Regions from separate parts of the Arthrobacter sp. Y3221160 genome, predicted to be linked through region 3. Evidence: predicted binding sites of a transcription regulator. Region 3 holds the regulator's gene; each other region holds the start of a gene.
The links. The regulator LexA, encoded in region 3, represses DNA repair genes until DNA is damaged. The targets are predictions, from matches to a motif close to TCGAACANNTGTTCGA.
Positions count from the first base shown of each region.

Region 1: AC5RWG_RS07640 (HNH endonuclease signature motif containing protein) is a predicted target of LexA. The motif match lies at 4,723-4,738, and genes of this name have one in related genera.
Region 2: AC5RWG_RS06265 (HNH endonuclease signature motif containing protein) is a predicted target of LexA. The motif match lies at 4,412-4,427, and genes of this name have one in related genera.

Region 1 covers NZ_JBNHHU010000001.1:1,643,735-1,650,918, forward strand. The annotation lists gene AC5RWG_RS07630 (transglycosylase domain-containing protein) at 1-1,667, shown strand, start outside; gene AC5RWG_RS07635 (metallophosphoesterase) at 1,670-2,668, shown strand; gene AC5RWG_RS07640 (HNH endonuclease signature motif containing protein) at 2,856-4,709, opposite strand; gene AC5RWG_RS07645 (hypothetical protein) at 4,851-5,507, opposite strand; gene AC5RWG_RS07650 (ABC transporter ATP-binding protein) at 5,669-7,184, shown strand, end outside.
Region 2 covers NZ_JBNHHU010000001.1:1,373,158-1,380,341, forward strand. The annotation lists gene AC5RWG_RS06250 (OmpA/MotB family protein) at 52-1,143, opposite strand; gene AC5RWG_RS06255 (motility protein A) at 1,140-1,961, opposite strand; gene AC5RWG_RS06260 (flagellar FlbD family protein) at 1,962-2,279, opposite strand; gene AC5RWG_RS06265 (HNH endonuclease signature motif containing protein) at 2,545-4,398, opposite strand; gene AC5RWG_RS06270 (RHS repeat-associated core domain-containing protein) at 5,610-5,843, opposite strand; gene AC5RWG_RS06275 (flagellar hook protein FlgE) at 6,407-7,184, opposite strand, start outside.
Region 3 covers NZ_JBNHHU010000002.1:28,516-35,699, forward strand. The annotation lists gene priA (bifunctional 1-(5-phosphoribosyl)-5-((5-phosphoribosylamino)methylideneamino)imidazole-4-carboxamide isomerase/phosphoribosylanthranilate isomerase PriA) at 1-291, opposite strand, end outside; gene AC5RWG_RS13140 (hypothetical protein) at 340-501, opposite strand; gene hisH (imidazole glycerol phosphate synthase subunit HisH) at 504-1,145, opposite strand; gene hisB (imidazoleglycerol-phosphate dehydratase HisB) at 1,142-1,759, opposite strand; gene AC5RWG_RS13155 (histidinol-phosphate transaminase) at 1,814-2,923, opposite strand; gene AC5RWG_RS13160 (LysM peptidoglycan-binding domain-containing protein) at 2,996-3,349, opposite strand; gene lexA (transcriptional repressor LexA) at 3,646-4,395, shown strand; gene AC5RWG_RS13170 (ATP-dependent DNA helicase) at 4,507-6,546, opposite strand; gene hflX (GTPase HflX) at 6,539-7,184, opposite strand, start outside.

The DNA of each region.
Region 1 (7,184 bases), on a different contig from region 3:
GCATTGAAGCCGCTGCGAAGACCTTTTTCGGCGTTCCGGCGTCCAAGCTGAACATCCAGCAGTCGGCCATGCTGGCCGGCATGGTGCAGTCGCCCAACTACTTCAATCCGGTGAACAACCCGGAAGCCACGCTGGAGCGCCGCAATACGGTCCTGGCCGCCATGCGCAACGCGGGCAAGATTACCCAGGCGGAGTACGACGAAGCCGTTGCCAGCGACCTGGGCTTGAATCTCAAGCCGGTACGGTCCGGCTGTGTCGCGGCAAACTTCGCCGACTACTTCTGCAGCTACGTGCAGCACGCCATCATGCAGTCCGACGCGTTCGGTGCGGACTCCACCGAACGGGCGAAGCTTTTGGCCCGTGGCGGCCTCACCATCAAGACGACGCTCGACTCCCGCCTCCAGAAGGAAGGCCAGAAGCAGATCGAGCAGGAAGTCCCGGTGGGCGACGAGTCCGGCGTCGGCTCGTCCATGGTCTCGATTGAACCGGGCACCGGCAACATCCTGATGATGGCCCAGAACACCAACTACAGCCCCGAAGACGGCGCGGCCAATACGGAGCTGAACTACAACGTCGACGCCGATATGGGCGGCGGCAACGGCTGGCAGCCCGGCTCCACGATGAAGCCCTACACCATGGTCGCCTGGCTCGAAGCGGGCAAGGCGCTCAACGCGTCGGTCGACGCGCGCCGGACGGAGTACCCGGCGCAGTACAACTGGAACGCGAGCTGCCTGCCCCCGGACGCGTGGTTCAGTGAGTGGGACTTCCAGAATGCGCTGCCAGGTTTCGAGCGGACCATGACCGCCAGCCAGGGCCTGACGTGGTCGATCAACTCCGCTACCGCAGCCATGGCCGCGCAGCTGGACCTCTGCGACATCCGGGATGCGGCAACGCGCCTCGGCGTCCGGACGGCGACGGACAAGGAACCGATCAGCATTGAGCACCCGTCCTTCATCATCGGCACGACCAACGTGTCCCCGATGACGATGGCGGCTTCGTTCGCGGCGTTCGCCAGCGGCGGCGTGTACTGCAAGCCGATCGCGCTGACCTCCGTGACGGATGCCCAGGGCAACGAGTACGAGGTGCCGAAGAAGTCCTGCGAACGGGCGATCTCGGAGGAAGTAGCTGCTGCCGTCAGCGTCCCGCTGGAGAACCTGGTCAACCTGCAGCTGGGAGGAATCCATCCGATTGGCGTTCCCGCCGCTGTCAAGACCGGCACGACCGACAAGTCTGAGTACACCTGGACGGTGGGTTACACCAAGGGCATCTCCACTGCTTCCTGGGTGGGCAACCCTCATGCCTACAAATCGATCAACAACATCCCCATCAACGGCGTGACGCGCGACTACGTGGACGGTGCGACCATTGCCGGCGGGCAGTGGACCGATTACATGGAGAAGGTCGCCGGCCTGTACAAGACGGGCGAGTTCGGCTCCGCGCCGAGCAGCATGATGTATCCGCCCCGACCGGTCCAGACCCCGGCACCCGCCGAGTCGAACAACAACTCGAATTCCAGCAACAGCAGCGACGACGGGGATTCGGGCGGCGGCTCCGGTGACTCCGGCGGTTCCGGTGACTCCGGCGATTCCGGCGATTCCGGCAACGGAAACGGCGGAGGCAACGGCAACGGCGGGGGTAACGGAAACGGCGGAGGAGGCAACGACTAACCGTGGACACTGACTTGTTGCGGGCACGGCTCCGGACCGCAGGCACGCTGGCCCTGGGGGCCACGGCTGCGGGCGGGGCCGCGCTCGTCTACGGCTCCGTTATCGAGCGGAACCTCTTCAAGGTCCGCGAAGAAACGCTGCCCATCCTGCCCGCCGGACGAGGCCCCCTGAAGATCCTGCACCTGTCCGACATCCACATGACTCCCGGGCAGACGCTGAAGCAGAGGTGGCTGCGGCAGCTGGCGTCGCTGGAACCGGACCTGGTGGTCAACACCGGCGATAACCTCAGCCATCACCAGGCCGTGCAGCCCCTGCTGGACTCGCTGGCACCGCTCATGGACGTTCCGGGCGTGTTCGTCCCGGGCTCCAACGATTACTACTCCCCAGTGATGAAGAACCCGTTCTCCTACCTCACCGGCCCCTCCTCTCAGCCCAAGGACTACGCGGAGCGTGAACTGCCGTGGCGCGAGATGCATGCGGCTTTCGGCACCGCAGGCTGGATCGACTTGACCAACCGGCACCAGTCCGTGGTGGTGGACCGGGTTCGGCTGGACTTCACGGGGGTTGACGATCCGCACCTGCAGCGCGACCGTTATTCGGGTTTCCCCAACGGTTCGACATCCGCCGATGAGGCCGCATTCCTGCGGATCGCGGTGGCCCACGCCCCGTACCAGCGGGTGCTGGACCGGTTCACTGCCGACGACGCCGACCTGATGCTGGCCGGGCATACCCATGGTGGCCAGGTCCGCTTACCCGGCTACGGGGCCTTGACCAGCAACTGCGATCTGCCCACGTGGCGCGCCCGGGGGCTGACGTACTGGGAGCACGAGGGGCGTAGCGTCCCGTTGAACGTGTCGGCCGGGTTGGGAACGTCGCGTCTGGCTCCGGTGCGCTTCGCCTGCCGCCCGGAGGCTGTGCTGCTGACACTGACACCGGCTAATCCGGCCGGCGAAGTCCCTGCCGAAGGCCGCCCCACCGGGCCCGGCCCCGGGCTCAGCTGAGCACAGAAGCACGCTGTGCGGCTGGTCTCACACCAGCTCTGACCTTCTTCTCTGCAGCCCACTAATGCATCATTAAATGCGCCCTGCGCGCCCGCCCGCTAAGACTTCCTCAGCAGCGCCCTGCGCGCCCGCCCGCTGAGACTTCCTCAGATGTGCCCTGTGCGCCCGCCCGCGCCGAATCGCTAGGTCAGGCTAGGAGTGGTTGGGGTGGGACGTGGGTGTGCCAGTAGGAGTTGCGCAGCGGTTTGCGGCGCGGGTCGATGTAGTCCGGCGGGGTGAACCAGGGGATGCCGTCGACGACGTTGATCTCCCAGTTGCCTTGCTCGATCAGGTCGTGGTGGAGCAGGCAGAGGCACACCCCGTTGTTGACGTCGGTGCGGCCGCCGGCCCACCACGGGATGATGTGATGGGCCTCGGTCCAGAACGCGGGCATGCTGCACCCCGGGAAGGCGCAGCCCTTGTCCCGGGCGACCAGTGCCCGGCGGATGGCGCGGTTGAAGAACCGTTGCGACCGACCCAGGTCCAGGACCTCGCCCTCGGAACCTAGGACGGCCGGGATGATTTCGGCATCGCAGGCCATCCGGCGGACCGTGGTGGCCGAGACGGGGCCGGTGAAGACCGCGTTGCCGCCGCCAGAGAGCTGCCCGGCCAGCTGGTCGTATCCGGTGGTGACGATCACCTGGGTGCGGTGCCCGCCCGAGTCCGGAAGCCTGCCGGTGTTCAACGCGATCCGGCACGCCCCGACCAGTCCCGCGAGCAGCTTCTGCGCCCGGGTGCAGTCATCCATCGCCTCCACCACGGTCGGATCCACACCGGCGGAACTATCGCTGCTGGCTTCGGCCCCGGAGGACAGATCGCCCCTCGCGCCGGTTATGTAGCCGCGGTCACCCTCAGCGGCACCGGCTCCGCCCCTGCCTGCCTCCGTGGCACCGGCGCTGGGACCGGTGCCGGGAACATCGTGGTTACCGCCGCTGCTGGCCGTGCCGGCGACCGTGGTTCCGTCACTTTCGGTGTGGGACTCCCCAGAACCGGCCGGACCCGCCTTTGCGGTGTTGGCGTTGCCGGTTGCGTCTGCTTCGCCTGTGTCTGTAGGGGTGCTGCCGGTGGCGGTAGTTTCGATGGCGTCGGGGCGGATCCGTGGGTTCGCGGCGCTGTTCATCACGGTGGCGAGGGCTTCGTACTGGGCGTCGGTGGTGTTGATGACGAACTGGTGCAGCCCGCGGCGCCGGCCCCGATAGAACATGCCCTGCCGGGCCCGCAGTTCCTCCTCGGACGGTTCGGCACCGTCCTGGTCGACAGCCGTTTCCCACGTCCTGGCCACCATCACCAGGGTGTCCGCATCGGCGTCCACGGCCTGCCGGACCAGCGACGCTTCCATCGCCTGCAACGCCTCCGGGCTACCGGCGTGGCGGGCCCGGTCCAGGGAATCGACCACCAGGGCCGCGGACTGGCCGCTGACCTCACCGCCGGCCATGGCCTCGGCCAAGACCGGCAGCGCCGGCGCACCCGGTTCCCCGTTCAACCGCACCGGCGCGGTGATCGCCTTGCCGACCCGCAGCCGGCGCCGCGCCTCGACAATCCCGATTCCCAGCCGGGAGCGCAGATACTCCGCCGTGTTCGCGAACTCCGTCTTGCGGCGGCGCCGCACCCGCTTGGACCCGGACCCCTCCGGGGCCGCTGCGTCCACGCCGCCGGTGCTGATCGCCGCCGCCGGGTCCGCCCACTCCCCCGCCCCCGCGGTGCCCGACGCGGCGGCACCGGGCTCTGCGCCGGCCCCGGCGCTTGCTCCGAGTCCTGACACCGTTGCATGTTCCCCGGTGGCGGCGATGTCCGCCCGCTCCACCGCGTGGGCGCCGACCGCCTGCAGGAACTCCACGAGCTTCGAAACACCCTCGACCGCCGCCACCGTGTTGGCCAGGTCCCGGGTAGACAGGGACGACAACTCAACGGGGAAGCGGTCGGCGACATCCTGCAGCAGGACACACGCCTGGTCCAGAGATGCTTCCATCTCCCCGGTGCGTTCCAACGGTGCAAGAGCCATACCACAATTTTATTCGTACACAGATTCGATAGCCATCAAAAGGGCCCAGTGTGTAGGAGTAGTGCCCGAGGGCCGCGGTCCAAGCCGAAGCACAATGCTGGGGCGAAGCACGGCGCCAAGCCGAAGGACGGCGCCGCGATGCTACGTCGAAGCGGCCGTCTCCGCGTGCGCCTCGCGCCATTTGGACCAGCCGTACAGACTCAAAATTCCCAGCAGGACGGTGAACACGATGGCGTCAAGTGCAAAGAGGACCTGCGGGTTTGCGTTCGCTGCCAGTCTGGTCAGCCCCATCAGCGAGAGGGCGACGCCGATCCACCACGCTTCGATAACGCCGCGCGCGAGACCGAGGTACAGCAGCGGAGTCAGGAGGCTAACGACCGCCGCTTCAACAATCGCCCATGGGTCCGCCATGTGCATCAGCATCATGGGCAGCACGTCGATGCCGAAGAAAAACAGGACGAGCACGATCAGCCCGGCCGCGGCCAGCCAGTCGGTCCGCTCTACCGGGTGGACCGGAACCCCGCCGGTCGCCGGCTGCCGGCGCGACCGCCGGCCCCATCGCCACCGCCACCGCCACCATCCGTAGGCGGCCACCGCAGGCAACACCAGGACGGCCAGGCTAAATGCGCCAGCCACGCCCATCAACACCATGGACAGGACCGGTTCCGCCAGCAGCACCAGCCAGCCGGCCGGTTTCCGCAGCACCAAGAGCAGGACGCCGGCCACCCGCAGCAGCGGAAAGAGCATTGACATCCACAGGAACACCCCGAAGCCGTTCGCGACGTCCGTCAGATCCATGCCCGCCCCCGTTGGTGAATGGTTCCGCATAGCCTAGCAAGCATCGGTTTCCCATCGCCTCGGCTCGGCCCGGGCCAACAGTGACCAGCGCCTCAATGCGGTCGCTAGGATAGTTGCTGCAGTACACGAAGCCCTCCGAACCACTGCAACGAATCGACCACATGACTGAGTTATCCCTTTGGCGCTCGATCGCCCGGCTCAAACACTATGTCCGGCCCATCCTCCCCCGGCTGATCCTGGGATTCTTCAGCGCCCTCGGCGCCAGCCTGGTGGCACTGGCCATTCCCCAGGTCTTGCGCGGCCTGGTGGACACCATCCATACCGGCGGCCGCCCCTCGGAAGTCTGGGGCCCCGCCGTCGTCATTGCGGTGCTGGGCGTGGCCGAGGCCGGGCTGGTGTACCTGCGGCGCGTGTTCGCGATCGCGCCCGCCACGGACGTGGAGATGGGCATGCGCACCAGCTTCTACCGGCACGTGCAGCATCTGCCGGCCGCCTTCCATGACCGCTGGGGCTCGGGCCAGCTGCTTTCCCGCTCCATGGCCGACCTGGGACTGATCCGGCGTTGGCTGGCGTTCGGCTCCCTCATGCTGGTGGTCTCCTTCGTGACGGTGGTCGCGGGGCTGGCGCTGATGTTCGCGCTGAACCAGTTGCTGGGACTGATCTTCCTGGCCGCCGCCGTGCCCCTCGTCTGGCAGGGGTTCCGGTTCCGTACCGCATTCGGCGCTTCCTCCCGGCTGAGCCAGGACCAGGCGGGCGACCTCGCCACCACCGTGGAGGAATCGGTGCACGGGATCCGGGTGCTCAAGGCCTTCGGCCGCGGCAAGTACGCGCTGGAGAACTTCCACGGCCAGGCCGAAGAACTGCGCCAGACCGAACTGGCCAAGGCCCGCACGCTGTCCAAGTTCCTCGCCACCGTCGTGTCGCTGCCCGATCTGGTGCTGGGCGCCGCGTTGGTCATCGGCATCATGCAGGTCTCCGGCGGGCACATGACCGTCGGCGACCTGGTCGCCTTCTTTGCCACCGCCGCCGTGGTGGCCGGTCCGGTGGAAGCGATCGGTTCCCTGATGGGCATGACGCTGACGGCGAAGACCGCACTGGACCGGCACTTCGACGTGATGGATACGAAGAACACCATCATCGACCCGGACGTTCCCGCACCGGCCGGCCCCGTGCGCGGGGAACTGCGCCTGTCCAACGTAGTCTTCCGCTATCCCGACGCCGCCGCGGACGCGGCCCCGGTCCTCGACGGCGTGGACCTGCACGTGCGCGCGGGTGAAACCCTGGCGCTGGTAGGGGTCACCGGCTCGGGCAAGAGCACCCTGCTGCAGCTGATCCCGCGGCTTTATGAGGTCACCTCCGGCGCCGTGTTACTGGACGGTACGGATATCCGTCATCTCCCGCTGGCCGAGCTGCGCGCCCGCGTGTCGGTGGCCTTTGAGGACTCCACGCTGTTCTCCACCTCGGTCCGCGACAACGTGCTCCTCGGTGCCCGCCCGGGCCGCGAAGATCCCGAAATCCTCCTCTCCCGGGCGCTCGAGGTGGCGCAGGCCGGGTTCGCCTACGACCTGCCGCAGGGCGTGGACACGCGGATCGGCGAGGAAGGACTGAGCCTGTCCGGCGGGCAGCGGCAGCGGATCGCGCTGGCCAGGGCCATCGCCGCGCAGCCGGCCGTGCTGG
Region 2 (7,184 bases), on a different contig from region 3:
GCTCAGTGGGAGGACTACCAACGCCGGCAGGCCTGTGCCAGAGGCGGGCGCTCAGTGGTCGGAGGATGCCCCGCCGGGGGCCGGCGCGTAGGTGGCGTCCGGCCCCGGGCCGCCGCTGCTGCCACCGCCGGTGACCACGTCGCGCCCGGAGCTTTTACCCGGTTCGCCTGCTACGCGCTCGGCAGGTTTGTCCTCAGGGGCTTCGGTTTCAGCCGACTCGGCCTCCGCCTGTTCCGCTGCTTCGGCTTCGGCGGCCTTCTTGGCCAATTCCGCACGTTTCGCGGCGGCCTCTTTAGCGGCACCGGCAGGATCCTTCATGACCTCAGGAATCAGGTTGCGGATGGCCTCCGGCTGGCCGGAGAGCACCACAATGTCCACGCGGCGGTTCATGGCGAGATCTGCATCGCTCCCGCTGCGGGTCAGCGGCCTGGATTCCCCGAATCCGACCGCGGAGATGCGGTTCGAAACCACGCCGCTGTCTTCCACCAGATGGCGGAGCACGTTCACGGCACGTTCCGAGGAAAGCTCCCAGTCCAATGCGTTCGGGTCCAGGTGGCGCACCTGGGCCGTGTGGCCTTCCACCTTCAGCTCGTAGCCGACCGGCCTTAGCACCGGGCCCACCACGTTCAGGATCTTGATGGTCTGCCGGGTGAGCACCGGCGAGTCCGGCTCGAAGAACGTCTCGCTGCCAATCAGGCGAACGGTCAGGCCCCGTTCGTCAAGCTGGAAACGGACCGCTTTCTCAAGGCCTTCTTCCTGCAACCCCTTGGTGATCTTCTCCTGGATGTTGCGCAGGTCGTTGACTTCCTTGATGGCCACGTCGAGATCGGTTTTCAGTTCACCCTCGGTGTCCTCTTTGGCGTCACCACTGGTAAACCCCTGGCCCTCCTCGTCGATGAGTTCAGACGGGACCACTACCCCTTCGGCCGTATCAACCGCTTGGGTGCGTTCCACGCCAAAACCGGTGGCCAACGAGTTGGCCAGCTTCTCGAACTTCGCCGCATCCACCGTGGACATGGCGAAGAGCACGATGAACATACACATCAGCACGGTGACCATGTCCATGTAGGAGGCCATCCACCGCTCGTCCGGGTGCTCGTCCTCTTCCGCGCCGAGCGGCCGGCGCGGGCGCCGCGACTTCATGCTGCCTTGACCGCAGGCTTGTCGTCGGACTTCCCGGGTTTGCCTTCCTTGCCCTGCTTCCCCGCGCCCATCTCATGCTCCGGAACCATGGCACGCAGGCGTTCGCCCAACAGGCGCGGCTGGCTGCCGGCTTGGACGGCCAGCATGCCTTCCATCAGCAGGGTCATGCGCTCGGTTTCCAGGTCGGCCAAGCGCCTCAGCTTGCCGCCGATCGGCAGCCAGATGAAGTTGGCGGAGAGCAATCCCCACAGCGTGGCGACGAACGCCGTCGCAATCATCGGTCCGAGGGTGTCCGGGGTGGAGAGGTTTTCCAGCACGTGCGTCAGCGATACGACGGTGCCGATGATGCCTATGGTCGGGGCGTAGCCGCCCATGCCCATGAAAAACTTGGAGGATTGGCGATCGGCGCGTGCCTTCGTGCTGATCTCGTCTTCGAGAAGGATCCGCAGTTCCTCGCCGTCGGTGCCGTCGGCGATGTTCTGCAGCGCCCGCTGCATGAACGGGTCCTTTTCCTCGGTCGCCTCTGCGTCCAGTGCCAGCAGGCCCTCGCTGCGCGCCTTTTCGGCCAGCTCGACGACTCGGTCAATGACCGTCTGGGGCTTCGCCACCTTGCCGGTGAAAGCCCGGGGCAACGCTTTAAAAGCATGCAGGCCGTCCCTGAGGGTGGTGCTGGCCAGGCCCACGGCGATAGTTGCACCGAAGACCAGGATCATGGGAGCCGGGATGAGGAGCGCCGAGACGTGGGCGCCCTCGAGGGTGATCATGGCGTAGAGCGAGCCGAAGGCCAGCAGGAGGCCAATAAGTGTTGCGGGATCCATTTACGTATTCCTAGGGCGCAGCGGCACAGTGTTGCCGGAATCCGCGGAGTTGTCTCCGGGGGCCGGGGCGGCTGGTGGCACGAGGCCGAGCTGGGGGTGACCGTGCTGGTGGACTGAAGGCGGCAGCTCACGGGCCAGGTGCAGCACGTACGCGCGGTAGCTGGCGATCATCTCGATGACCTGGCTCATCGTCTCGGTGACGATGTACTTGGCGCCGTCAACCATCACCAAAGTGGTGTCCGGGTTGGAATGGACGCGCTCAATCAGGTCAGGGTTGACCGCAAACTGGCTGTCATTCAGCCGCGTTACTACGATCATTGGCCCCGTCCCAGGTCTCTCGAGGGCTCCGGTGAGCCGCTACCTACTACCTTCGGCCGCGCGCGCCCCGCGGTTAGCTGCCCAGCCCACTTGTCGCGCGCGTCACGCGGAGAGTGGCTGGACTTGGTCCTGATTCCGGGTCTTGCCGCAGCAAGACATTCACTCAGCGACCCTAAAGAAGGCCCCAGCTGCTGTCTGGGTGGTGATTCATCCCGTAGCTCCCGTAGCAAGACTGGACAGCGGGCATCGCGGGAGGCCTGCCTCATCATCCAGTGGCTTGGAGTGGTTGGGGTGGGATGTGGGTGTGCCAGTAGGTGTTGCGCAGCGGTTTGCGGCGCGGGTCGATGTAGTCCGGCGGGGTGAACCAGGGGATGCCGTCGACGACGGTGATCTCCCAGTTCCCTTGCTCGATCAGGTCGTGGTGGAGCAGGCAGAGGCATACTCCGTTGTTGACGTCGGTGCGGCCGCCGGCCCACCAGGGGATGATGTGATGGGCCTCGGTCCAGAACGCGGGCATGCTGCACCCGGGGAAGGCGCAGCCCTTGTCCCGGGCGACCAGGGCCCGGCGGATGGCGCGGTTGAAGAACCGTTGGGACCGGCCCAGGTCCAGGATTTCGCCTTCTGAACCGAGGACGGCCGGGATGATCTCGGCGTCGCAGGCCATCCGGCGGACCGTGGTGGCCGAGACCGGACCGGTGAAGACCGCGCTGCCGCCGCCAGAGAGCAGTCCGGCCAGCTGCTCGTACCCGGTGGTGACGATCACCTGGGTGCGGTGCCCGCCCGAGTCCGGAAGCCTGCCGGTGTTCAACGCGATCCGGCACGCCCCGACCAGGCCAGCGAGCAGCTTCTGCGCCCGGGTGCAGTCATCCATCGCCTCCACCACGGCCGGATCCACACAGGGGCCTCCACCAGGGAGACCGGGTTCGGGGCCCGACGGCACGTCGTCCCGCGGGTCGGAGATTTCGCCGTCGTCAGCCTCAGCAGCGCCTGCCGCGTTCTCCGGGCCTGTCCCGGCGCCGTTTGTGCCGCCACCGGCGCCGGCGCCCCTGGCTGTCTCCGCGGTTACGGCGCCGGGACCATCATGTTTACCGCCGCCGGCGACCGGGGATCCGCCACCTTCGGTGTGGGAATCTCCCGAACCAGCAGGGCACGCGTCGGATGGGCTGTTGGCGGCAGGGTCGGTGGCGGCGGTTTCGATGGCGTCGGGGCGGATCCGTGGGTTCGCGGCGCTGTTCATCACGGTGGCGAGGGCTTCGTACTGGGCGTCGGTGGTGTTGATGACGAACTGGTGCAGCCCGCGGCGCCGGCCGCGGTAGAACATGCCCTGCCGGGCCCGCAGTTCCTCCTCGGACGGTTCGGCACCGTCCTGGTCGACGACGGTTTCCCACGTCCTGGCCACCATCACCAGGGTGTCCGCATCGGCGTCCACGGCCTGCCGGACCAGCGACGCTTCCATCGCCTGCAACGCCTCCGGGGTACCGGCGTGGCGGGCCCGGTCCAGGGAATCGACCACCAGGGCCGCGGACTGGCCGCTGACCTCACCGCCGGCCATGGCCTCGGCCAAGACCGGCAGCGCCGGCGCACCCGGTTCCCCGTTCAACCGCACCGGCGCGGTGATCGCCTTGCCGACCCGCAGCCGGCGCCGCGCCTCGACAATCCCGATTCCCAGCCGGGAGCGCAGATACTCCGCCGTGTTCGCGAACTCCGTCTTGCGGCGGCGCCGCACCCGCTTGGACCCGGACCCCTCCGGGGCCGCTGCGTCCACGCCGCCGGTGCTGATCGCCGCCGCCGGGTCCGCCCACTCCCCCGCCCCCGCGGTGCCCGACGCGGCGGCACATGGCTCTGCGCCGGCCCCGGCGCTTGCTCCGAGTCCTGACACCGTTGCATGTTCCCCGTTGGCGGCGATGTCCGCCCGCTCCACCGCGTGGGCGCCGACGGCCTGCAGGAACTCCACGAGCTTCGAAACACCCTCGACCGCCGCCACCGTGTTGGCCAGGTCCCGGGTAGACAGGGACGACAACTCAACGGGGAAGCGGTCGCCGACATCCTGCAGCAGGACACACGCCTGGTCCAGAGATGCTTCCATCTCCCCGGTGCGTTCCAACGGTGCAAGAGCCATACCACAATTTTATTCGTACACAGATTCGATAGCCATCAAAAGGGCCCAGTGTGTAGGAGTAGTGCCACGCAACTGAAGCAACTGGTGAACCGAGGTCTGATTTCGCGGCAAAGAAATAGCGGCACCCCGGGAACAGTGCAGGCGGCCGCTGCAGCTGCCCGCGAACGGTCCGGCAGCTGCACTTAGGCGGTAATCATTTCGCAGCTCCGGGAAGGCGGACCGCAACCGGAGGGTCGCCCCCTGTGACCGTCGGAATGCTCACGTGTGAAGGTTTCCGGGACCGGGCGCGGCTTTCGGCAGCGCGGCGGAATCCGACAAGGGCGGTACGTGATCTTAGGGGTGACGATGAGGAAATGGTCTGCAATCTCTCTACCATCCTGTAGGCAGTGCCCCTCTAGATCGCAGGCCTGATCCGATAAAAAGAAGCTTGGATCCATCTCCGCTCAGCCGGCGTAGGGGTCACGCTCATCCCACTCCCGTTCCAGCCGCGGCCGCACCCGGAGCCGCACGTTACTGCCTCGACCGGCGCTCCAGAAGGAGTGCAGTCACCCCCGCCGCAACCGCTGCGACGATCGTGGCGATTAAAGGAAGGGGCAGCAGATCCGAAGGCACGGTCAGTGCCAGGGCCGTCATCGTCAGGACGAAGGCGGCCGTTGCCAGAAGAACCACACATCGCAAGCATGAGTACGAGGGCGGGAGTGATAACGGCAACTCTTAGTTTCATCACGAGTCCTCATAAGTTGTGTAACCCAATGCCCACACACACCCAGCCCTCCGACGGCTCCCACTACAGATGCGAGGGTTCCCAGACGGCCATGTTCGAAACCAGGGCCGGTTCGCGTTCGGCGCCCAATTCAAGGTTCTCCACGATGCTTGCGTTCGCTGTCGAATAAGAACATAGCCAAAAACATGAGGCCAAGTATGGTTACGAGGATGAGTGTCCAATTCGACTCAGTAATCATGAAGTAGATGCCAGCAACCAGCATCAGGACTAGCGGTATGCCCATCATGAGAGTAAGGAATCGCCCTCTTTGACGGTAAGTCCAGACCTGCCCTCTTTTCGGGAACATTGTCACTCCAATCTAACGAAGGGCGTTACCTATCCGAGCCAAGTCTCCGAGGAAAGCAAGATAGTTCAGACCATTTCTATGCTCATGGCGTCTGCTGGGTTGTCCGTTACTAAATTCCGCAAAAAATACCTGTAGCAACGCTCAGCGCGCAACTGGCTCCGAAGGTAATGACGGTCCCCCATCCCCCCGCTCAGAGTGCCCAATCCGAGGGCAATGGAAGCGGCGACCCCGCTCGAGGGGAGTGTCGAGGGTGTCCTGCTGGGTGAAACGTGCAGTGTCAGGGTTGTAGTAGCGGGCACCGAACTTGACCCAGCCGGTGGCGCGGTCTTGGATGGCTTGCTTGAAGAGGTAGGGGTTTGGGCAACGGCGATGGATGTCTGAGCGTCACCTTCGTTGAACATTCATTACGTATCCCCAAACTGCAGTCGCGAGCAATACAACAGCGCACAGAAGGATAACTGCTCTAGGAACGGCTTGACTCGAATCCAAAACGAGCGCGGCGTATAGCGCCGCCAACAGCGCAAAGATCGCCATGGACATATATACAGCGATGTGCTGCCTCTTACGCATGCCCTGCCTCGATTCGGTTGGGTTGACTGCACTTCAACAAGAGTCCGCAGCTCCTATGCTCGGTGCCCGCGGAGACCACGGCCCCACCACCAGCGGAGCCCCAGCAGCCCCCACTACAGTCCGTCCACGGTGAGCACCGGCGAGAGGACGGGCGGGATGTCCAGCGGGGCACGCCGAGCTCCTGCTCGACGACGATCGAATCCCACCCGCCGCCCTATTGGATGCGTGTCCTAGACATGAACCTGCCCCCCGGTATTGGGACGAGTGTAATGCAGATCACACAAATAGGAGATAGCCCCAGTCCGAACGTATCGGACCGGGGCTATTTTCCCATGTCTGCTAGGAGACAGGGTAAAAGTTCCGAAATTTTAGCGCTTCAGGTTAGTCAGTTCCTGCAGCACCTCATCGGAGGTGGTGATGATGCGGGCGTTGGCCTGGAAGCCGCGCTGCGCGACGATCAGGTTAGTGAATTCCTGGGAGAGGTCCACATTGGACATTTCCAGCGAGCCGCCTGCCAGCGTGCCGAGGCCGCCGGTGCCTGCAGTGCCGAGTTCCACCTGGCCGGAGTTGGCAGTTGCACGGTACGACGACGAACCCGCCTTTTCGAGGCCTCCCGGGTTGGTGAAGTTGGCCAGTGCAACCCGGCCGACGACGGCCTGGTCCCCGTTACTAAAGGATCCCATGAGTGTGCCATCCGGGCTCATGGTGAAGGATTCAAGGGTTCCGGCCGCACGACCGTTCTGACTGTCGAATCCAACGGTAGTCATGCCTGCGTAACCGCTGAGACTCGTCAGATTAACGTTGATGCCGTCAACCGCCATGGGGCCGCTAGGCGTCAGGACGCCGTTCCCGTTGAGCGCAAGCGATGCACCGACAGTCCCGCTGCCGGTCTTGGAGACATCCCAGCCGTCTGGTGTCCGAGTGAACGTCAGGGAGAGGCTCGCCTTGGTGCCGTCCGCCTTAAAGACCTCAACATCGCGGACGAGGGCATCTGCTTGCTTCGCGTCAGACGGAAGGTTCCCTGCGAGCACTGCCTCGGAAGTGGCACGGGCCTTGGAAATGGCGTCGGGGGAAAGATCGATTGCGCCAATGGGGCCGCCAACGGGCATGTTTCCGTCGGCATCTGCCATCCAGCCCTGCAGGATG
Region 3 (7,184 bases):
CGCGCGCTCCAATGACGCGTCGTCGCGGATGCCGCCGGACAGCTCCACCTTGATTTTCAGCTCGTCGGCGACGCGGCGCAGCACTTCCGTATTGTTGCCCCGGCCGAACGCCGCATCGAGGTCCACCAAGTGCACCCATTCCGCCCCGTCGTTCTGCCACGCCAGCGCAGCCTCCAGCGGATCCCCGTAGCCGGTCTCGCTGCCGGCTTCGCCTTGGACCAGCCGGACGGCCTGGCCGTCGGCAACGTCGACCGCGGGCAAAAGTTCAAGGATGGAGGTTTGGTTCGTCATGGTTCTTCCGCTTTCTGCGCGCCGTCAGCGGGCGCGGGATGGGTGTGGTTACTCGGCCGGTCCGAGGGTGAGCAAGTAGGCAGCCAGCAGCGACAGGCCGGCCAGGATCCAGAAGACGATCACCAACCACTTGGGCAGCCGCTGCTGCCGGAACGAGATGGCGCCGCCGGCCAGCAGCCCGGCCAGGCCCATCAGGAGGATGCTGCCCATGGCTACCTCAGCGTCTTCAACCAGTTGCGCAGCAGCTCCGCGCCGGCGTCTCCGGACTTTTCCGGATGGAACTGGGTAGCACTCAGCGGACCGTTTTCGACGGCCGCTATGAACGGGGCGCCGTGCGTGGACCAGGTCACCAGCGGCGGCGTCATCGCGGGTTGGGTGACGTCGAAGTTCCAGTGCTGCACACCGTAGGAGTGCACAAAGTAGAAGCGCTCGTCTTCGATCCCGGCAAACAGCCGGCTGCCCTCTGCGGCGTCCACGGTGTTCCACCCCATGTGGGGCACGACCTCCGCCGGCAGCGCTTCCACGGTTCCCGGCCATTCCCCGACGCCCTGCGTGCGGACGCCATGTTCCACGCCTTCTTCGAACATGACCTGCAGGCCGACGCAGATTCCCAGCACGGGCCGGCCGCCGGCCACCCGGCGCCCGATCCAGCGAAGCGCGTCCACGGACTTGAGCCCCTGCATGACCGTGGCGAAGGCGCCGACGCCGGGAACCAGCAGGCCGTCTGCGTCGAGGACGTCGTCGGAGGCATGGCTCAGCGTGACGTCGGCACCCACGTGCTCCAGCGCGCGGACTGCCGAGCGGACGTTCCCGGAACCGTAGTCCAGTACGGTGACCTTGGGCGCAGCCGTCACAGGGCTCCCTTCGTCGAGGGAATGCCCTCGACACGTGGATCGGCTTCGACGGCGGCGCGGAGTGCCCGGGCGAAGGCCTTGAACTGGGCCTCGACGATGTGGTGGGGGTCCCTGCCGCCCAGCACGCGCATGTGCAGGCAGATCTGGGCGTGCAGTGTGATCGATTCGAACACGTGGCGGGTCAGCGATCCGGTGAAATGTCCGCCGATCAAGTGGTACTCCTGGCCTGCCGGTTCTCCCGTGTGCACCAGGTAGGGCCGGCCGGAGATGTCCACGACGGCGTGGGCCAGCGCCTCGTCCAGGGGCACCGTGGCTTCGCCGAAACGGCGGATCCCGGCTTTATTGCCCAGCGCTTCCTTCAGCGCGTCGCCGATGGTGATGGCGACATCTTCGACGGTGTGGTGCGCGTCGATGTGCGTGTCCCCGCTGGCCTTCACCGTCAGGTCGACGAGCGAGTGCTTCGCCAGGGCGGTGAGCATGTGGTCGTAGAACGGCACGGTGGTGCTGATCTCGGAACGGCCGGTGCCGTCGAGGTCCAGTTCAACCAGCACGGACGACTCGCTGGTAATGCGTTCGAGGCGTGCGGTACGTCCGGTGGTGGTTTCCACGGTCATGGGAGTCCTTTGACGAATTGGTCGACCGGCGCGAGCCGGTTCGCTCTTACTAGTTTAGGAGACGGGGCTCGCCACGAGGGCCTTGATGCCGTCGAGGAAGGCTGTGGTCTCGGCCTCAGTGCCGGCGGTTACCCGCAGATGGCCCGGGATCCCGACGTCGCGGATCAGAACGCCGGCTTCCAGCAGTCCCTGCCACACCGAGCGGGGGTCCTCCAACCCGCCGAAAAACACGAAGTTTGAGTCGGACGGCGCCGGGTCGAGTCCCAGCTCGGCCAGCCCGTCGACAATGCGGTCCCGCTGCGCCTTGATGTCTTCGACGTTGGCCAGCAGCGCATCGGCGTGTTCCAAGGCGGCCAGGGCCGTTGCCTGCGTGACGGCGGACAGGTGGTAGGGCAGGCGGACCAGGCGCAGCGCATCGGTAATCTGCGGTGCGGCGGCGAGGTACCCGACCCTGGCGCCTGCCAGCGCGAAGGCCTTGCTCATGGTGCGGGAAACGATGAGCCGCTCCCGTCCCGGCAACAGCGTCAGCGCGCTCGGCGTTCCGGCGTGGGCGAACTCGGCGTAGGCCTCGTCCACGATCACGATGGCCTTGGAGGCCTCCCCCGCTTCATACGCCGCCTCCACGACCTCAAGACCCAGGGCGGTGCCCGTCGGGTTGTTCGGGGAGCAAAGAACGACCACGTTTGCCCCGGAGTCGGCCACGGCGGCGGCGGCAGCGTCCGGGGACAACGTGAAGTCTGCCCCCCGCGGAACGGCCACATAATCCGTGTCCGTCCCGCTGGCCAGCAGCGGGTACATGGAATAGGTGGGCGGGAAGCTCAGCAGGGTGCGGCCGGGGCCGCCGAAGGCCTGGAGGATTTGCTGCAGGACCTCGTTCGATCCGTTGGCGGCCCAAATGTTCTCTGCGGTGAGGCCGTGCCCCAAGTAGCGGGCCAGCGCCGTCCTCAACTTCGTGAACTCGCGATCCGGATACCGGTTCAGACCCGCGGCAGCCTCGCTGACGGCCGAGACGATGGCCTGACGGACAGCATCGGGCAGGCCATGGGTGTTTTCGTTGACGTTCAGGAGGACGGGAACCTCCAGCTGGGGCGCACCATAGGGCTCCAGGCCCCGGAGATTTTCCCGCAACGGCAGGCGGTTCAGGCGTTCTAACTGCTCACTCACCGGTCCAGTTTAAGCTTCGGCCCGCCCGGGGCAGGAATCGGGCGGGCCGAAGCAGCTCATATTACGGCTGCCTCAGCGCGCGGACGGGACCAGCAGCTGCTGCCCGGCGTGGACGATGTCCCCCTGCAGGCCGTTCAATTGCGCGATCTCGAAAATGACATCGTGGGGGTTGCGGTCCGGCGCGGACTGCACTGCTATGTCCCACAGTGACTGGCCGCTGCCGACCGTGACGGTCGCCGCCGGCCCCGGCCCCAGCCCCCCGGCGGCGGCCATTGCCGGAGCAGTGAAGAAACCGATCAGGGTCAGGGCTGCGGCCGCGGCGAGCATCAGCGGCAGGCCGATCAGCAACAAACGGCCGCGGCGGGTCAGCCGCAGGCCTGTGCTGGTACGAAGGCCGGCGGGCTGCGGTGCGAGCTGGGCGGACATGGTGCCACCTTTCCGATATTCGATCTATTTCGGCTGGTTTCGATCGTCTTGCAACGGTATTCGAACGTATCTTCGAATACGTCTTCTACAGTTTTAGCACTGGTGATCGAACATTGTCGAGACTCAGTCGAACAAATGTTTGAAATTCGCTACCGCCTCGCCTAGCGTTGTAAGCGTCGGGCGGCAGTAAGAGCAGTGCATCAGCCGCCACCGACAAAACAGTTGAGACAACAGTCCATGTGCGGTTCCGCTACGGCGCCGGCGCAGGGACCACTACGGGGAGACCGGGGCCGGACATGTCGGAAGAGACCACCACCACTGCCGGAGCGAAGCGACGCGGCCGGCCCGTCAAAGTGGGGCGCAGCCTGACGCCGAGGCAGAAGAAGATCCTGGAAACCATCCAGCGCTCCGTCATGTCCCACGGATACCCTCCGTCCATGCGCGAGATCGGTGACACGGTCGGTCTGGCAAGCCTGTCCAGCGTCACGCACCAGTTGGCCCAACTGGAGAAGATGGGCTACATCAGGCGCGACCCCAAGCGTCCCCGTGCCATGGAAATCCTGACCCCGCTGACACTCGAGCACGGGGGTGTGGAAATCGTCGGAGTCGATGAACCGCAACAGCTGCGCAGCTCCAGCGGCGTCGCCGTATCCGAGCTGACCACGTCATCCGACACGGCGATGGTGCCGCTGGTGGGAAGGATCGCAGCGGGCGGGCCGATCCTGGCGGACCAGGCGGTCGAGGACGTCATGCCCCTGCCGCGGCAACTGGTGGGACACGGCGAGTTGTTCATGCTCAGGGTCTCGGGCGATTCCATGATCGATGCGGCCATCTGTGACGGCGACTGGGTCGTGGTCCGCCAGCAGCACACGGCCGAGAACGGCGACATCGTGGCGGCGCTGCTCGACGACGAAGCAACGGTCAAGACCTTCCGGCAGCGCGACGGCCACACCTGGCTGTTGCCGCAGAATACCCAGTACGAACCGATTCTTGGCGACCACGCAACCATCATGGGCAAGGTTGTCTCGGTGATGCGGGCCCTCTGACGCGCCCGGTCTCCCCGGTCCGCGCTGCAGCCACCCCGGGATCCCCTGCCCGCACGGGCGGTCCCCGCGCAGGGCCCCGCTCGCTCCGGAACGGGCGTGCCCCCAACCCGTTCAGGCTGAGGCCGTAGCCAGCCTTTCCAAGACCTGGCGGGCCGTGGCGCCGTCCTTGGTACTCCAGAAGGGCGGCAGGGCGCTGCGGAGGAAACTCCCGTAGCGCGCCGTCGCCAGCCGGGAGTCCAACACGGCCACCACTCCACGGTCGTTTGACGCGCGGATCAGCCTGCCGGCTCCCTGGGCCAGCCGCACGGCCGCATGGGTCGCCGAGACCGTCATGAAACCGTTTCCCCCGGACTGCGCCACGGACCGGGTTCGGGCAGTCGTGAGCGGGTCATCCGGCCGGGGGAACGGAATCCGGTCGATGACCACGAGCCGGCACGCGGAACCGGGAACGTCGACGCCCTGCCAGAGCGTCATGGTGCCGAACAGGCAGGTGTCGGGCTCTTCGGCGAATTGGCGGACCAGCGCGCCCATCGACGATTCGCCCTGGCACAGGATGGTCAGGTCGGTGCGCCCGCGCATCTCGGCCGCGGCTTCTTCTGCCGCACGCCGCGAGGAGAACAGGCCCAGGGCGCCGCCGCGCGAGGCCAGCAGCAGCTCCTCGAGTTCATCGAGCTGTTCCGGGCTGGTGCCCCGGCCCGGCTTCGGCAGATGCGACGCCACGTAGAGCACGCCCTGCCTGGGGTAATCGAAGGGGCTGCCCACGTCCACGCTGGAATAGGCGGGCGCGCCGGCTCCGAGCAGTCCGAGCGACCCGGCGACGGCATCGAAGGTCCCCCCGACCGACAACGTCGCCGATGTCAGCACAACGGTATGGTCGTCGAACAAGCCCTCACGCAGCCGGGACGCCACCGAGAGCGGCGCTATGTTCAACGTTGCCGGCTGGTCGTCATTGGCGGCGTAGTCGCCGGTTTCGCCATAGGTGCTGGGACGGGTCGCCCAGATGACCTCCCGGGAGTCCGGAGCGGACAGCAGCCGTTCGGCCAGTTCCAGCACGGCCGCGAGCCGTGAGCGCGCCATCTGCCGTCCGCCGTCCGCTGCCCCCGCACCCTCGGGCTTGGAGTCGGAGAGCGCCGCGCGGGCCGCTTCCCGTACCTGCGCGAGAACCAGCTCATGCTCCTCGCGGAGGCCGGCCGCCAGCAGGCCGGTGGGCACCGACTGCAGGACGTCCTCCAGCGCGTCGGCGGCGGAGTTCAAAGGCTCCACGCTGATCCCCGTGTGTTTGCGCGCCGTCGAGGCGGCGGTACGCACCATGGCGGCGGAGAGTTGCCCCGCGACGGCGCTGGTGACGCGGTCCTGCAGCTCATGGGCCTCGTCGATGACCACCACGTCATAGTCCGGGAGTACCGCGACGCCCTCGAAGGCGTTGATGGCCAGCATGGCGTGGTTCGTGATCACGATGTCTGCCTCTGCCGCGCGGCCCCGTGCCAGTTCGCTGAAGCACTCGGCGGCCAGGGGACACTTCTGGGCGCCCAGGCACTCCATGGACCCGACGGAGACCTGCCGCCAGGCCCGGTCGCTGACACCGGGCACCAGTTCATCCCGATCCCCGGTGTCGGTCTCCTGCGCCCACTCGCGCAGGCGCACGACTTCCTTGCCCAGCGCGCCCGAGGCGCCGGAAGCCGACGCTGCGCCGGCCGGAGCAGGATGCGGAACCGCGTCCTCGCCGAGGCTGAACAGTGCCGCCGGCGCGTCCTCGTCCGGAAAGCCGCCCGCGAGCTTGTGCAGGCAGAGGTAATTGTTCCTGCCCTTGAGCAAAGCGACGTCCAGCGGCCTGGGCAGCTCGTCGGCGACGGCCTCCAACAGCCGGGGCAGATCCCGCTTGACGATCTGCGATTGCAGCGCCAACGTTGCGGTGGAGACGATCGCCGGCTTCTCCCCCTCCAGCGCCTGGACCATGAGCGGCACCAAGTAGGCCAGCGACTTGCCGGTGCCTGTGCCCGCCTGCACCAGCAGGTGTTGCCGGCGCTCGAAGGCCTCGGCTACTTTCGCCGCCATCTCGTGCTGGCCGGCACGGTGCTGCCCGCCCATCTCCTGTACGGCGACGTCAAGCAGCCGCAGCGCCTCACCGGCGGGAACCTGGAGGTCAGTCATGCCGCAGGAACTGTTCCAGCTCCGATGCCAGGCCCTCGCGCACCATCACGTCGAGCCGCGTGCCGTCCCCGCCATGCTCCATGGAGAGGATCTCGGCGTCTTCGTTGTGCAGGCGGCTAATCACTTCGCCGCGGTCGTAGGGCACCAGCAGCTGCAGCTTCACACTCGGCCGCGGGATCGTCTCGCTGACGAGCCGAAGCAGCTCATCGATGCCCTGCCCGGTCCGCGCCGAGACCACGACGTGCCGCGGTTCACGCTGGCGCAGTCGCTCGACCACGAACGGATCGGCGGCATCGGCCTTGTTCAAGACGACGATTTCCGGAATATGCCGTGCTTCGATTTCGGTCAGCACCTCGCGCACGGCGGCGATCTGGCCCTCCGGGTCGGGATGCGAGACGTCGACGACGTGCAGGATGACGTCGGCGTCGGCAACCTCCTCCAGGGTGGAGCGGAAGGCTTCCACCAGCTGCGTCGGCAACGACCGGACGAACCCTACCGTGTCGGCGAGCGTGTAACCGATACCGTCCGGTGTTTCCGCCCGGCGGACGGTCGGATCCAAGGTGGCGAAGAGCGCGTTCTCGACCAGCACACCCGCATCGGTCAGGCGGTTGAGCAGCGATGACTTGCCGGCATTGGTG